DNA from 3 places in the Thiorhodovibrio frisius genome. Region 2 is predicted to be linked to each of the others. Evidence: predicted binding sites of a transcription regulator. Region 2 holds the regulator's gene; each other region holds the start of a gene.
The links. The regulator FliA, encoded in region 2, starts transcription of late flagellar genes. The targets are predictions, from matches to a motif close to GCTAAAGTTNNNNNNNNNNCNGCCGATA.
Positions count from the first base shown of each region.

Region 1: the regulator FliA is predicted to act here: its motif matches at 2,349-2,376, upstream of Thiofri_RS02420 (TIGR04255 family protein).
Region 3: the regulator FliA is predicted to act here: its motif matches at 2,657-2,684, upstream of Thiofri_RS12600 (DUF5610 domain-containing protein).

Region 1 covers NZ_CP121471.1:463,067-467,658, forward strand. The annotation lists gene Thiofri_RS02410 (transposase) at 1-995, opposite strand, end outside; gene Thiofri_RS02415 (CusA/CzcA family heavy metal efflux RND transporter) at 1,154-1,897, shown strand; gene Thiofri_RS02420 (TIGR04255 family protein) at 2,479-3,162, shown strand; gene Thiofri_RS02425 (COG4705 family protein) at 3,709-4,281, opposite strand; gene Thiofri_RS02430 (helix-turn-helix domain-containing protein) at 4,441-4,592, opposite strand, start outside.
Region 2 covers NZ_CP121471.1:4,986,984-4,991,575, reverse strand. The annotation lists gene Thiofri_RS22755 (chemotaxis protein CheA) at 1-711, opposite strand, end outside; gene Thiofri_RS22750 (protein phosphatase CheZ) at 781-1,575, opposite strand; gene cheY (chemotaxis response regulator CheY) at 1,636-2,022, opposite strand; gene Thiofri_RS22740 (RNA polymerase sigma factor FliA) at 2,088-2,840, opposite strand; gene Thiofri_RS22735 (MinD/ParA family protein) at 3,014-3,838, opposite strand; gene flhF (flagellar biosynthesis protein FlhF) at 3,825-4,592, opposite strand, start outside.
Region 3 covers NZ_CP121471.1:2,716,768-2,721,359, forward strand. The annotation lists gene Thiofri_RS12595 (glycogen/starch/alpha-glucan phosphorylase) at 1-1,061, shown strand, start outside; gene Thiofri_RS12600 (DUF5610 domain-containing protein) at 1,298-2,500, opposite strand; gene Thiofri_RS12605 (hypothetical protein) at 2,855-3,439, opposite strand; gene Thiofri_RS12610 (hypothetical protein) at 3,603-4,529, opposite strand.

The sequences.
Region 1 (4,592 bases), 890 kb from region 2:
GGAGGTGGAATCAGCGCCGCGAGATGGTCGATAAACTCAAGCGGCGTGAGCGTCAACACTGTCGTGCCATCGCGCAGCGGTTTGGGCAACCGATAGATCACCCGTTCGCCATCGATCAGCTCCAGACGTTCAAGGGCAAAGGGCGGGCGTGCACAATAACGCAACAAGCGCTCCAGTCCGGCACGATCTTGGGCAGCGATGCGTACCTCGGCATCAAGGGAAAATCCGCTGTTGTCCCAAGCGAGCATCTCGCGCACATCGTTTGGCTCAATCAACCCGTGGCGGGCAAACCAGCGTAGCACCCGCACGCGTACCCGTTCCGAGATGATAGCGAGATCGTCGGCGGTCAGCTCCGCGGCGGGGTGAAAATGCAGGGATTGTGAGACATCACCCTCCTGCTCAACCGGCTCGAAGACACCGTCGATGACACAACAGTGGCAGTGGACATGACGATTGAGAGACGAGCCAAACCGGTGGATAAAGCTCACCGCGCCAAAGCGCGCCTGGGCATTCGCGGAACTGCTTCTGCGCAAATGCGCCTCAATGACGCGCATGAGAATTTTGAGCACGGCGCTGAGCGCTCGCGGCTCGCGCTCCAGGTACCAGCGTAAGCGCTTGGGTACTGAAAGAACCCACTGGCGCACCGGCAGTGGCGGTATGACATGATCGACCAGATGGGCAGCTGTTTCAGCCATGCGTCGCGCGTTGCACGAAGGACATACCCCGCGCCCCTTGCAGGAGAACGCCACGAGAAAGTCATGACCACAGTCAGGGCAGCGTGCACGAGCAAAACCGAAGGCGAGAATGCCGCACTCCAGGTAGCGGCGAAACTCCCGCTCGACATAAGTCGGCACGCGCGGCGCGCCCCAATCCTCCTCTCTCGCGAGAGCGAGAAAAGACTCCAGATGCTGTTGCACGATCTGGTAGAGCGCGGTGTGCTCCGGACAGCGGCGACGATAGGCCACCATCGGGCGGTGTGATGCGGCGACGGCCATGATGGAGTGCTGGTGGAGCCACAGCAATGAACTGTATAAAAATACAGTATAGTCGTCATGCGAGGGTATTGGCGGGTGGGCGAGAAACACCGTCAGCCCCGACCAAAGGGTGAGCAGGCTGGTGAGAACCTTCTCGCGCCGAGTCCGACGGCGCGCCCATGCTGAAAAGCGAGAACGCGCGCCTGAACGGCTGGACCTTCGTCGACATCCGCGGCCGCGACCTCGGGCGCTGGATCGCGGAGGCCAAGCAGGTGGTGGCCGAGCAGGTTGCGCTGCCGCCCGGTTATTCGCTCACCTGGTCAGGCCAGTACGAGTACATGCAACGCGCCCAGGAGCGCCTGACCATGGTGGTGCCGCTGACGCTGCTGATCATCTTCGTGCTGCTGTATCTGACCTTTGGCCGCGTATCAGAGGCGCTGTTAGTGATGCTGTCGCTTCCCTTCGCGCTGGTCGGTGGCCTGTGGTTGATCCATCTGCTCGACTACAACCTGTCGATTGCCGTCGCCGTCGGCTTCATCGCGCTCGCCGGCGTGGCGGTCGAGTTCGGCGTCATCATGCTGGTCTACCTCGACAACGCCCTGGCCGACGCCCGCCGCGCCGGAACTCTGGCGAGCGAGCAAGACCTGAAAGCCGCCATCGAGGAAGGCGCGGTGCTGCGCATTCGCCCCAAAGCCATGACGGTCGCGACCATCTTTGCGGGCCTGCTCCCCATCATGCTGCAAGGCGGGGTTGGCTCCGAGGTCATGCGCCCCATTGCCGCCCCCATGGTCGGCGGCATGGTCACCGCGCCGCTGTTGAGTCTGTTCGTGCTGCCGGCGATCTATTTGCTCTGGCGGCGGAATACAGGACAGCTTATGAGCACCGATAGTGTTCCACATGTCATCGCCGACCTGAAAATCTAAGCCTCTAGCCGACGTGAACATGTCGCTAAGAGTTTCTTCTCTGATCGCCCGTGACGCGGAGGCTGAACGCCGCCGCAGGCTGTTAGCGGTGCCGAAGAACGCGCTTTCTAGAGCGCTCGCTCTTGGTTAAGATCTCGCCTCCGTTCCTAGCGGCTGCGATGTCGGCTTTGGGTCGGCAACCTTCCCCGAGACTTAGGTTGGACCGCTCGCGATGTTTCCGCATCTTTGGCGCCACCTTCTCGGGTCGCTTCCCGGCCAGAACCGAACATTGACCAGGGAGGGCACCGGTGCCAGGATTCGACCAGACGGCCGAGGCAGAGCAACCTTTGCGGCCGCCGTTTGTTGCCGAACCCATGCAAGGATCCAACTGATCCTTGTCGCTCGGCAGATACCTCGCGTTTCGCGGGATAACAGGCCTTGCGTGGTGTTATCCGGAAACCATGCAATCACTGGTTAGGTTGCTTGCATGCCCCTCGATATGATGTATATATTATGGTTTTAAACGTGGTGGAAGAACAAGTCAAAATATGTTATTTTACAAAAGCATAAATCCCCTCAACATATTTACTTAGTAAAAAAAGATGGCCAATACACTTCCAAAGCGACTTCGCAAAGAACCATTATTAGACGCACTTTTTGAGTGTCGTTTTAATGCGCATTTTCCCGTGTCGAATATACTTCCTGGAATTTTGTTTTCGGAATTTGAAGGGGAAAAACAATTAGAACGACTTCCGCAGTCCGAAATACCTGAAGTAATACGGAAAAGCGATCCAAATCTACAATATGTTCCCCTCGTCCGCATTCGCTTTCAGAATTATAGCTTTTTGGTCGGTGATCGCAGTGTGGCCGTTGCCTGCCATTTGCCATACAAAGGATGGGATGATTTCAAGGCAACAATCATTAAATTGATTGGGGTGTTAAAGAAAAGCGGATTAGTTGATAAGGTTCTACGTTATTCCACCAAATATGTTGATCTTATTCATTCTAATGATCCTGCCGATCAAGTCGGCTTGGCTAATTTATCGCTGAGAATTGGCAGCCATAACTTAACTAATGAGTCATACCAAGTTCGGATGGAAATTCCCGTTGAAGGGTTCATTAATGTCATCCAGATTATTTCTGGAACGAAAGTAGGTTTTTACCTATTTCTTTTTAAGTTATCAATACATTTTGGAGATTTCATGAGAACGTATTTAGGGATTATGAGCAGCTACAGACAACCTAACTCAACGCTCCAGCGGACTCCGCTAACGATTCGCCGCTGAGCTCTGCGTTATACGGTGCTCGTATTAAGTCCGATTTCGCACGTTATGTAAAGCTTTACATAAGGGTCGGAAGCCGCCCTAGGACTGAGGTCGAACCGCTTGCGAATTTTCCGCATTTTTGACACCACCTTCTTGCAGCACTGATCGGCCACCTTCAGTCACTGGACTCTCGGTTAGGAGCGTCTGCTCAATTCGACAAACCGGAAATGGAATCCTGATGAATCCAAGCGGGTGACGCATTTTCTCAATGGATACCGGTTGAGGGAGCGAACGCTGGGCGCCGGGGCAACAGCCGGTGAGATGACCTAGGCGGCTGGCCTGGGATCTCGGAGGCAACTTGGCCGTTGTTCGTCAGGCGCAGGTGCGCTTCGGGCGGCAGCAACTCCTTACCTGTAACGAGAAGACTGCCAGCAGTCGGCCCATCGCCAGGGAAGAGCCGCCGCCAGTCCCGGTCTGGGCGGCCGATTGAGCCTGCTCGATCAGGTGCCTTTGCCTGGGCTGACTTTCCGCAATTGCCCGGGGGCACAAGTGATCAGGAGCACTTGCTCAGTGCGCCTTCGTAGCCGCGCGATGCTTAAACAGCAGCAGACAGGCCACGATGAAGATGACCAGCGCCAAGGATGCAGGGTAGCGGCTCAAGTCGAGTCCGCCGGCGGCCACTGGCTTGTCGAGCAGGTCGCCGAGCACGGCTCCCAGCGGCCGGGTCAGGATGAAGGCCAACCAGAACAGCAAGGTCCGTGAGATTTTGGTCTTGTAATACGCCAGTGCTAAGAACGCCAGCATGGCGCCGAAGATGAGTGCGCCGCCTTCATAGCCGAGGCCGGCGGTGTCTGCGGTCCAATCACCCAGGGCCGTGCCCAAGGTCTGGGAAAACATGATGGTCGTCCAATAGAGCCAGGGGTGAAATCTCTTGGCCTGTTGTTGGTCGGTGGTTGGCGCCGTTGCCGAAGCGCCCAGGTGCAGCCAGCGCTCGGGGATGCCACCGTAGGCCGTCAGAAAGATCCACTCGGCCGCGATTCCACGGCCACGGACCTTCTTAAGCAAGTCCAGCGCGTTGCCGTCCGGCAGGTTCATGTCCGACAGCACCACCAGCGGCTCCAGGTTACCCTCCAGCAGCAAGCGCTCCGCCTCGCTCGAGAGGTCAGGTTTACCCGGATGCCATTTTCAGGGCGAAACTGAACCGCCCAGCTGTCTTTGTGCACTAGCGTGCAGATAGCGGCCTTGATGTATGAGCCGACGGCCGCGCCTATTGATGTCGCGCACCGCCACCTGGCAGTGTCAGTGCAATGCCGCGAGCGCTGCCTCGGGAGCTTTGTCCAGGACGGTAAGCAGGGATTTGGCCGCGCCCGTGGGGCAACGCTTGCCCTGCTCCCAGTTGCGGATGGTCTCCAGCGGAACGTCAATGCGTTCGGCAAAGGCCGCCTGGCTCA
Region 2 (4,592 bases):
TCCACCGGAACCGTGTAATTGATCGAGCAGTGCCTCGAATTCGTCGTCCGAAATCTCATCGCTGTTGCCGGGTGCGGCCACCGGAGCAGGCGTTTCGGCAGCGGGTGCGGTTGCCTCAGGCGTCGCCTCGCTGCCGGGCTCACCACTGATGGCGGCCAGCAGGTTGTCGTACTCCGCGTCTGTGACCTCACCCGTGTTACCAGCGGCCTCGGCCTTTGTGGCTGTTTGCCTAGTGGGTTCGGGGGTGGGTTCGGGGGCAGGTTCGGGGTCTGCTTCCGGTTCCGGAGTTGGCGCTGTCGCGGCTGCGGGCGGGCTGGCATTGCCCGGCACGGCAAGTGTGTCGAGATCGGTGAGCAAGGCCGCAGGCGGCGGCTCGGGGTCCTGCCCGGACTTGATGTCGTTGAACATGACGTTCAATACATCAAGCACGCGCAGGATGGAGTCCATCAAAAAGCCGTCAATGCGCTTTTCGCCGTTGCGCAGCAGATTAAAAATATCCTCGGCACGATGGCAGACCGACACCATGGGATCGAGGCTAAGAAACCCCGCACCCCCTTTGATGGTGTGAAAACTGCGAAAAACGGCGTTGAGCAGCTCCTTGTTGTCGGGATCCTGCTCTAGGTCGATCAACTGCTCGTTGAGACCCTCAAGCAGCTCGCCGGCTTCGACAAGAAAATCCTGGAGAATTTCGTCATTCGGGTCGATGGCCATGACCATTACTCTTGCTGGTGAAGCTCATGCAGGCTAGCGGTTTCAAGCGGCATCCGGCTGAACGCAGGCTCAGAATCCGAGGCTCGAGAGCAGGGCATCGACATCGTCCTGACTGGCAACCACGTCGGCTTCTGTATCTTTGGTGTTGGGCACGGCAGGCCCTTGCGCCGCTAGCTGGTCGTCAGCGGTTTTGGCGCTTGCGGCACTCTTGGCACTTGCGGCAGCGTCTGCCGACTGGATTTTCTCCGGCTCCAGGCGCTCGCCGGAGAGTCGCACCAGTCCGACCAGGCTATCCTCGACCTCCTGCACCAGGCGGATGACACGGGCGATAATCTGGCCGGTCAGATCCTGAAAATCTTGCGCCATCATGATCTCTGACATCAGATGGCCCATGCGCTTGGTTTCATCGGTGGCGTCGCGCAGGAATTCATCAAGCTCTAAAGTGAGTTCGCGAAATTGGGTCACGTCGAGTTCGCGACCGCGGAACTTGGCCCAGCTCTCGGCAAAGCGCGCCGATTTCGCGTGCAGTGCCTCGGCAATGGGCAGGCCTTCTTCGACGGCATTCAGGGTGCGGTGCGTTGCCTGTTCGGTCATGGTGATGACGTGATTCAGGCGCTCCTTGGCATCCGGAAAATCGGCGCGCGTCAGCTCAAGCAGCCGCGAGTCGTCGCGGAAGCTGCGCAGGGTGTCATGGAGTTCGCGCGTCAGACGCCCGAGTTCCTCGAACAACTCGCGTTCATAGGGCGCGCCCAAGCGCTGAATGGTCAGACCTGCCGCGTCGATTTGCCCCGATTCGAGCTGTTCGATTAGCAACCGCGCCAGTTCAAGCTGTAGCGTCTGCTCTGCATCTTGTTGTGTTGACATAGATTGATTGTCTCACGTCGGCACGACCAGTGACACCAAGGCGCCCGCGTGGCGCGACGATCAGCCTTTGAGCCGTTCGAAGATTTTTTCGATCTTTTCTTTCAGCGTTTCGGCCGTGAAGGGCTTGACGATATAACCGTTTACGCCAGCCTGGGCCGCCTCCATGATCTGCTCGCGCTTGGCCTCGGCCGTCACCATCAGTACCGGCAATTCTTTGAGCCGTTCGTCGGCGCGAATCGCCTTGAGGAGTTCAATGCCCTGCATGATCGGCATGTTCCAGTCAGTGACCAGAAAGTCGAAATCCCCGTTTTTCAACATGGGTAGCGCAGTGCTGCCGTCGTCGGCCTCCATGGTGTTGTTGAATCCCAGCTCGCGCAAAAGATTTTTAATGATACGCCGCATCGTGGAGAAGTCATCCACGATGAGAATTTTCATGCCTTTGTCCACTTTCAGCTCCCTATCAGCCCAGTTAGCGATCAGAACCGCGACTTAAAAAATCGTTGTGCGCAAGCTTAGGTCTCAGTGCCTGAGCCGATCCACTCCTGCAGACGCGCCCGCAGCCGGTGAACGGATTGACTCCGGATCTGGCACACGCGGGACTCGGTAATCCCCATCACGGCGCCTATCTCGCGCAAATTCAGCTCTTCATTGTAGTAGAGCGCCAGCACCAGCCGTTCCTTTTCTGGCAGACTTTCCAGAGCCTTAGCCAGCGCCTCGCGAAAGTCGTCGCGCTCGAGTGCCTCGACCGGGGTCGAACCATCGGCCGGCAGTAGTCGATCCGGATCGCGATCCTGACCGAAAAGCTCATCAAGCCCAAGCAAATGCACGCCGGCGTTGTCTTGCAGCATGGCATGGAAGTCATTGAGACTGACATCAAGCTCAGCTGCGATTTCTCGGTCGCGCGCGCCGCGCCCCTCGCGCGCCTCGATTGTCTGAATGGCCTCGGCAATCCGGCGACTGTTGCGATGTACCGAACGCGGTGCCCAGTCCGAGCGGCGCAGTTCGTCGATCATGGCACCGCGAATCCGAATACCGGCGTAGGTGGCAAAGGTGGCTCCCTGCCCACCCTGAAACTGACGCGCCGCTTCAATCAGGCCAATCATACCTGATTGAATCAGATCGTCGACCTGCACGGACGCCGGCAACCGCGCCATCAGGTGGTGCGCAATGCGCCGCACGAGGTCAATATGTTCGGTAATGAGCTGCTCAGGCGACTGCGCGTCCGCATCGCTTTGATAGCCCTGAAGGGGTCGCTTCGCAGTCATGACGGATGCAAGGTCACGCCTCCCAGTGATCGACTTGATCGAGCGCCAGCCTCAATTATTGTCGCTCGGAACCAAGGTCACAAGCGCAAGGGTAACAGTTAGGCTGACGCTGATGCCTCCCTCCCACTCCGAATGATCAATCGGCTGTTTCACGCTATGGTCGCGCCAGTCACTTATGCCTGTTCAAGCATGCGCTCAACAAAGAAACCAAGGCCGCCGCTTACCCCGCGCGCGGTCTTCCATCCGTCGACGCGCCTTGCCAGCTCGCCAAAGGCGCGCGCCGCAGGGCTGCCAGGATACAGGCTTACCACCGGCACGCGCTTTTGTACCGCGCGGCGCAGATGCTCATCAAGCGGGATGGTCGCAGAGACATCCACCACGACCTCGGGCAAATATTGCGTCAGAACAGCTGAAAGTTTTTGCGCCAGGCGGCGCGCGGCATCGGCGTTCGCCATCATGTTGCAGACCAGATGGAAGCGGCGCAGGCCGTGATCCTGATGCAGCACCTTCATCAGCGCGTAGGCGTCGGTCATGGATGCCGGCTCGTCACAGACCACCACCAGCACCTCCTGTACCGCCTTGCAAAAACTGGTGACGGATTCTTGCAGGCCGGCAGCGGTATCGACGATGAGCACGTCAAGAGGGTCGCGATAGGAGCTGAAGGCACGAATCAGTCCGGCATGCTCGGCCGGGGTCAGGTTAGCCATGGAGGCGATACCCGAGGCCGAGGGGATCAGCAGAATGCCCTCAGGCCCCTCGATCAGGACGTCTTTCAGCTCCTCGACCTCGCCACTGACCAGATGATGCAGGGTGCGCTCGGGGCGCAGGCCAAGCAGCAGATCGGCATTGGCTAGCCCCAGATCGGCATCGAACAACATGACGCGCCGGCCCAGCCGGGCCAGAGACACGGCTAGATTGACCGATACATTGGTTTTGCCAACGCCACCTTTGCCGCTGGCGATGGCGAGAATTTTCAGCCCTGACTCATAGGCCGACATGAGCGCTCTTCCTGAATGGAACCACGGACTCGAGAATCATACCCTGATCCAACGGGCCAAGGCGATCAGCGATGGCGGCCGAGCCCAGCGGGCGGGCCGGCGATTGCTGTGCTGGTGCACGGATGGGAGCGCTGCGCGTCAGCGGTGTTTCGCGCAGTGCCAGGCGCGTCAGGTACAGGGTGTCGATGGCGTGCAAGTGCTCGGCCAGCCCCTGACCGTCGCTATAAAAGGCCAGTCCCAGGCGCTGTTCGAGCAGGACTGACAGGGTCTCGCCGAGCTGCTCGGCCTCGTCGACCTTGGTCAGCACCAGCGCGCTCGGGTCGCTGCCCTGAAAGGCATGCAAGACCTGGCGCAGCACCCGCCCCTGATGGGTGGCCGCGATGACCAGCCAGGTTTCCAGATCGATTTCGGAGCGAATCTGGGCGAACAGGCGTTGCTCGGCCACATCGCGCGCGGCCTGCCCGGCGGTATCGACCAGCACTAGGCGCCCGTCGCCGGCGCGCACTGCCAGATCGGCCAGTTCGCGCTCGTTTTCTAGCAGCATCACCGGCACTCCGGCCATTTGGCCGAAAGCCTGGAGCTGCTTATAGGCGCCCAGGCGCTGGCGATCAAGGGTCACCAGGCTGATGGCGTCGCGTCCCATGCGGCGAATCTGGCGCAGTGCCAGACGGCTGATGGTGGTGGTTTTGCCAACGCCTGTGGGTCCAACCAGGGCCAGCATGCCGCCGCGCTCGAGGATGTCGGGTTGCTCGGT
Region 3 (4,592 bases), 2.3 Mb from region 2:
CCAACGGCGTGACCCCGCGCCGCTTTATGGTGCTCTGCAATCCGCGTCTTGCGGGACTGATCACCGAAGTCTGTGGCGATAACCGCTGGATTCGCAATCTTGAATGCCTGAACGCGCTCGAGCCCCATGCCGATGACAGTGCTCTGCATGAACGCTGGCAGGCCGTCAAGACCGCCGCCAAGACGGATTTGTCCAACTGGCTCGGGCAGCAAACCGGCGTCGCGCCCGATCCCACCAGCCTGTTTGACATCCAGGCCAAGCGCATCCATGAGTACAAGCGTCAGCATCTGAATCTGCTGCACATCCTGGCGCTCTATGAGCAGATCAAGAACCAGGGCACGGACGGCATGGTCCCGCGCACCTTTATCTTTGGGGGCAAGGCGGCACCCGGCTACTACATGGCCAAGCTGATCATCAAGCTGATCAATGCCGTGGGTGAGGTGATCAACCATGATCCGGCGGTGAATGGCACCCTGAGGGTCATCTTCATGCCGGACTTTAACGTCAAACGCGGTCAGCGGCTGTATCCGGCGGCGGATCTATCCGAGCAGATTTCCTTAGCTGGCAAGGAAGCATCCGGCACCGGCAACATGAAATTCTCCATGAATGGCGCGCTAACCATCGGCACCCTGGATGGTGCCAATGTCGAGATCCGTGAGGAAGTGGGCGCGGAGAATTTCTTTTTGTTCGGCATGGCGGCGGATCAGGTAGCGCAGCGCCAGGCCGAGGGCTATGATCCCTATCAGATTTATAGCACGGATGCACAGATCAAGTCCCTGCTTGATCTCATCGCCTCAGGCTTGTTCTCGCACGGAGATGCCGGACTGTTTCAGCCGCTGGTGGAGAACCTGATGTACCACGATCCTTTCATGGTGCTGGCGGACTTTCGCGCCTATTTCGACTGCCAGCAGCAGGTGTCCGAAGCCTATCAGGACAGGCAAGGCTGGACGCGGAAGTCGATGCTGAATGTGGCGCGCATTGGCAAGTTCTCCTCCGACCGCGCGATTCAGCAATATGCCGAGCGAATCTGGCAGGTGGAGGCGGAGCCGGTAAGTTTGTAGGGGCGAGTCAATTCGCCGCCTGTTTGATCGAGGCGAATCACTTCGCCGCTAGCTATACCAATCGCAAACGGATTTTCGGTTTTGGGTCGGGTGACGGCCACGGGGGTCTCGGCGGGCCTTGATCGGATCAGGGACGCCGCCGGGAAGCCTACAGGGAGAGGTATTCACGGCGTCCCCCGTGGGCGTCACCCGGCCCGGAACGAGCCGGAATGTCAAAGAGTTTCGGTATTCACCCCCTAAGCGGCAGGATTAGCCGGCTGCTCGACCTGCGGCTGGCTGAAGTTGCTTAGCAGATCACTAAGATTTGCCTGCATCCGCTGGCGGCTTTCAGGGGGCGCATCCCGCATGCGTGTGTCCTGCTCCACCAATCCGCGCATGATGCCAGCGCCGGCTTCTTCTGGGTTGTCGAGGAAATCCAGCATTGACTGACTGAAGCGATCACGCATCTCGTTCATCAACTGGCCGAGGCGCATTCCGGGCCGCTGCTCTTCCGCCGGAGCCTCAATCTGCTGGGTCTGGCGATAGGCTTTAGCCGCGGTATATTGCTGCGACTGGCTCATATTGAGCTCGAAGGCGGCAATCTGAGAACCGTCAAAGCTCAAGCCACCGGCTTGATCAAAAGCCTTTTGTATGTCGCCGCCAAAGAAATCATCGGCCATCTGACCAACATCGCGCACCAAATCGCTCATCGCGGTCATTTCATCCTGGCTAAGGTTCCCTCCCTCAAAGCTGAAGGAGTACCCGACCTGCTCGCTGCGACTCATCGAGAAGGCCGCAGCACGATTGCCGTTACTATCCGCATAGGCGGCGGCGCTGGAAGAAAATTCGCTGCTCTGACCAAATTTCAAGGTGATCTGATCGCCATCCTGAGTGCGCACCTGCATTTCAAACGAGGACGCACTCGAATACCGCTCAGCCATGGACAGCGCGGCGCTGCCTCCGCTACTCACCTCGAGTTGCTCACGCCGACGGCTAGGGTCAAGCTCCGCCAAGGCATCGCGCGTGCGCTGGGCGGTCTCGTCAACCTGCTCAGCCACCCCGCCCTGGAGCATTTTCAGCCCCGAGAGGATATCCTTGGCTTCCGCCAGGCCCTGCTCCATGCCGCGCACAGCGCTATCGAACAGCGATTGCACTTCCTTGTCGCTGCGGCCCTGGGTGCGCGCATTCTCCAACCCTCTGCCGACAAAGGAGCTGATCCGGTCGGCAATGGCCTCCGGGGAGAAGTCCGCCGGATTACGTTTTTGGAGGTCCGCGACCTCAACGCCGGGAATTTGCTCGACCAAGCGGTTCATCAGGTTTTCCTGAAGCTTCGCCATGGCCGCCCCGGCGGGACCGCCGGACTGCGCACGATAGGCCTCGTCACGTCTCTGGGCGCCGTCAACGGCGGAATCCTGAGCCCGACCAGGGTTAAACTGGCCTTGCATCAGAGGGTTCGTCATGCTGGTAGATGGATCGAAGGAAAACACTATCGACTCCGCGGCTTTAGCCGATCATTAGTGACCAGTCCGCAACCTTTGTCTGCGTTGGGATCGGCCATCACTAAAGAGCCGCCGGCGGCTGATATGCCCAGACCGGCCATTTGTTCATGACATAGGTAACGACTGGGAATCCGCTGACTTGAGATACTTTGGTCTCGAACGGCGCCTTTTCGCGCCTGCTGCAAGACACGGCAGCCAGCCAAACTGGCAACCAGGCCACGCAAGCTGGCCAGGCAATCAGGCCGCACTAACGAACTGGCCGATCAAGCCAGTCGACCAGAGCAATCGACCAAAACAATCGATTAGGCCGATTGATCAGCTCAGTTTCTTGCGGCGCGAGCGCTTACTGGGCTGCTCTTCCAGCGCCAGCAGCCTGTCCTGGGGCTCCGACAGCAGCAGGTTCTGATTGTCTTCGAGTCGGCTGCGCAGGCGGCGTTCCTGTCGCACCCGCACCCCGTAGCCAAGAGCCGCACCGCCAGCGGTCGCAACGGTCAAGAGCCCGACGGTCATGAACTGGGCCACCATCATGGCAACGCCAACGCCCGCCATACCGCCAACCGCAATCCCGGTGCGCAGTTTTATGCCGGCGTTGCCCTTCATTTTGGTCTGCTTAACTGTCTGTTTGGCGCGCTGGCGCTCGGCCTCGACACGAATTTTCTCGCGCTCGCGCGAATGGCGCTGCTGCGCGCGCGACAGCGCCTTGTCACTCACGCGGCCAGCAATAGACTCGAACCACAGGGTCACCAAAACGCCGGAACTCGCCCCCAGCGCGACGAACAACGGCCAGGTCATTGCAATGTCGGTTTGCAGCGCAGTATAGGTGACCAGAACCGTCGCGCCCTGAAGCACCAGGGTACCAATCAAAAACCGAAACAAACTGCCCAGACGGTGGCCAAACATTGAATGCTCCCTTTTGTCGCTGTAGCAAATGCGTTTTCTGTTTCGGGCCGCCTAGCGCTCCGAGAGGCTCGGCGTCGTCCGTGACCGCAGCCCGGTCTGAAACAAGCCGAAAGTCCACGTACGCCAGGTATGATTTCAGGTTCGGGTTGCCGCCAAAGGCCCACTAACCGCCATTCATGGCCCCATCAGCCGGTCGCACAGCGGATGCCTCGATCAGCTGAACCCATTGATTCTCGCCCACACCACCAAGCGGTGACTCCAAGCGCGCCAGGCGTTGGCGCAGCTCAGACAGGGCAGCATCGGTACCGGCTGCCGACGCCGACACCGGGCGATCATAAGTATCCACCACCCGATAGAGGTGTTCGGGGCCGATCTTGCTCAGATCGGCGAGCAACAACGCACCATTTTCCTGGTCTGGCACCAGATCGGAGGTGGTGCGCGAGATCAAAAAGGGACCCGGTGCCGTGCGCAACTGGCTAGCTAGTACTGCATAGCGACGCGCATCAAGGCGCTGTGCCAGCGCCTGGCGCGCCGCATCGGCCAAGTCGGGCGCGCTGCGCTCAGAAAGCGGCAGGGTGCCGAGCCCGTCGTAGACAGGTACAAAGAATTCATGCCGCGTTGGCACTGAGCCTTTTTTTTCTGGTTCCTCTGTACCCAGCGCCCCTGCACTTAGCACATAGGTGTCAATCAGGCGCAGGAGTTCAAATTCTGTGTGGCGCCAGGGCCGGGTTGCCTGGGAAGACTTCCCATCGCCGATGCCGTAAAGAACATAAGTGTAGACCGAAGCAGGTCGATGTGCACCGCCAAGGCTCAGGCCCTGGGCGGCAGAGAGTGGCGGGAAGACGGCCAGGGTGTCACCCTTCTGGCCATAGCGCCAGGCCGAGGCACCGCCTTTGGCTTGCCGATCCGCAGGGGCCGACGCCGCCAACAAATCCGCTTCGGTAGAGGGCTGCGCGGCACTCCGGTCTGGCGCTTCGGGTGATCGCGGCACATGGCCGCAGGCGCTCAGCGTCAGTACCACGAAAATTGCCGATGTCAGCAATAAAAAGCCCGGCCGCAGCCGCTGGAAACATGACCGATGGCTGTTCATGGTTAACTGGTGCCCTTGTCAAACAGGTAATCCGGTGGTGCTGACCTTAGATACAAAATTGCA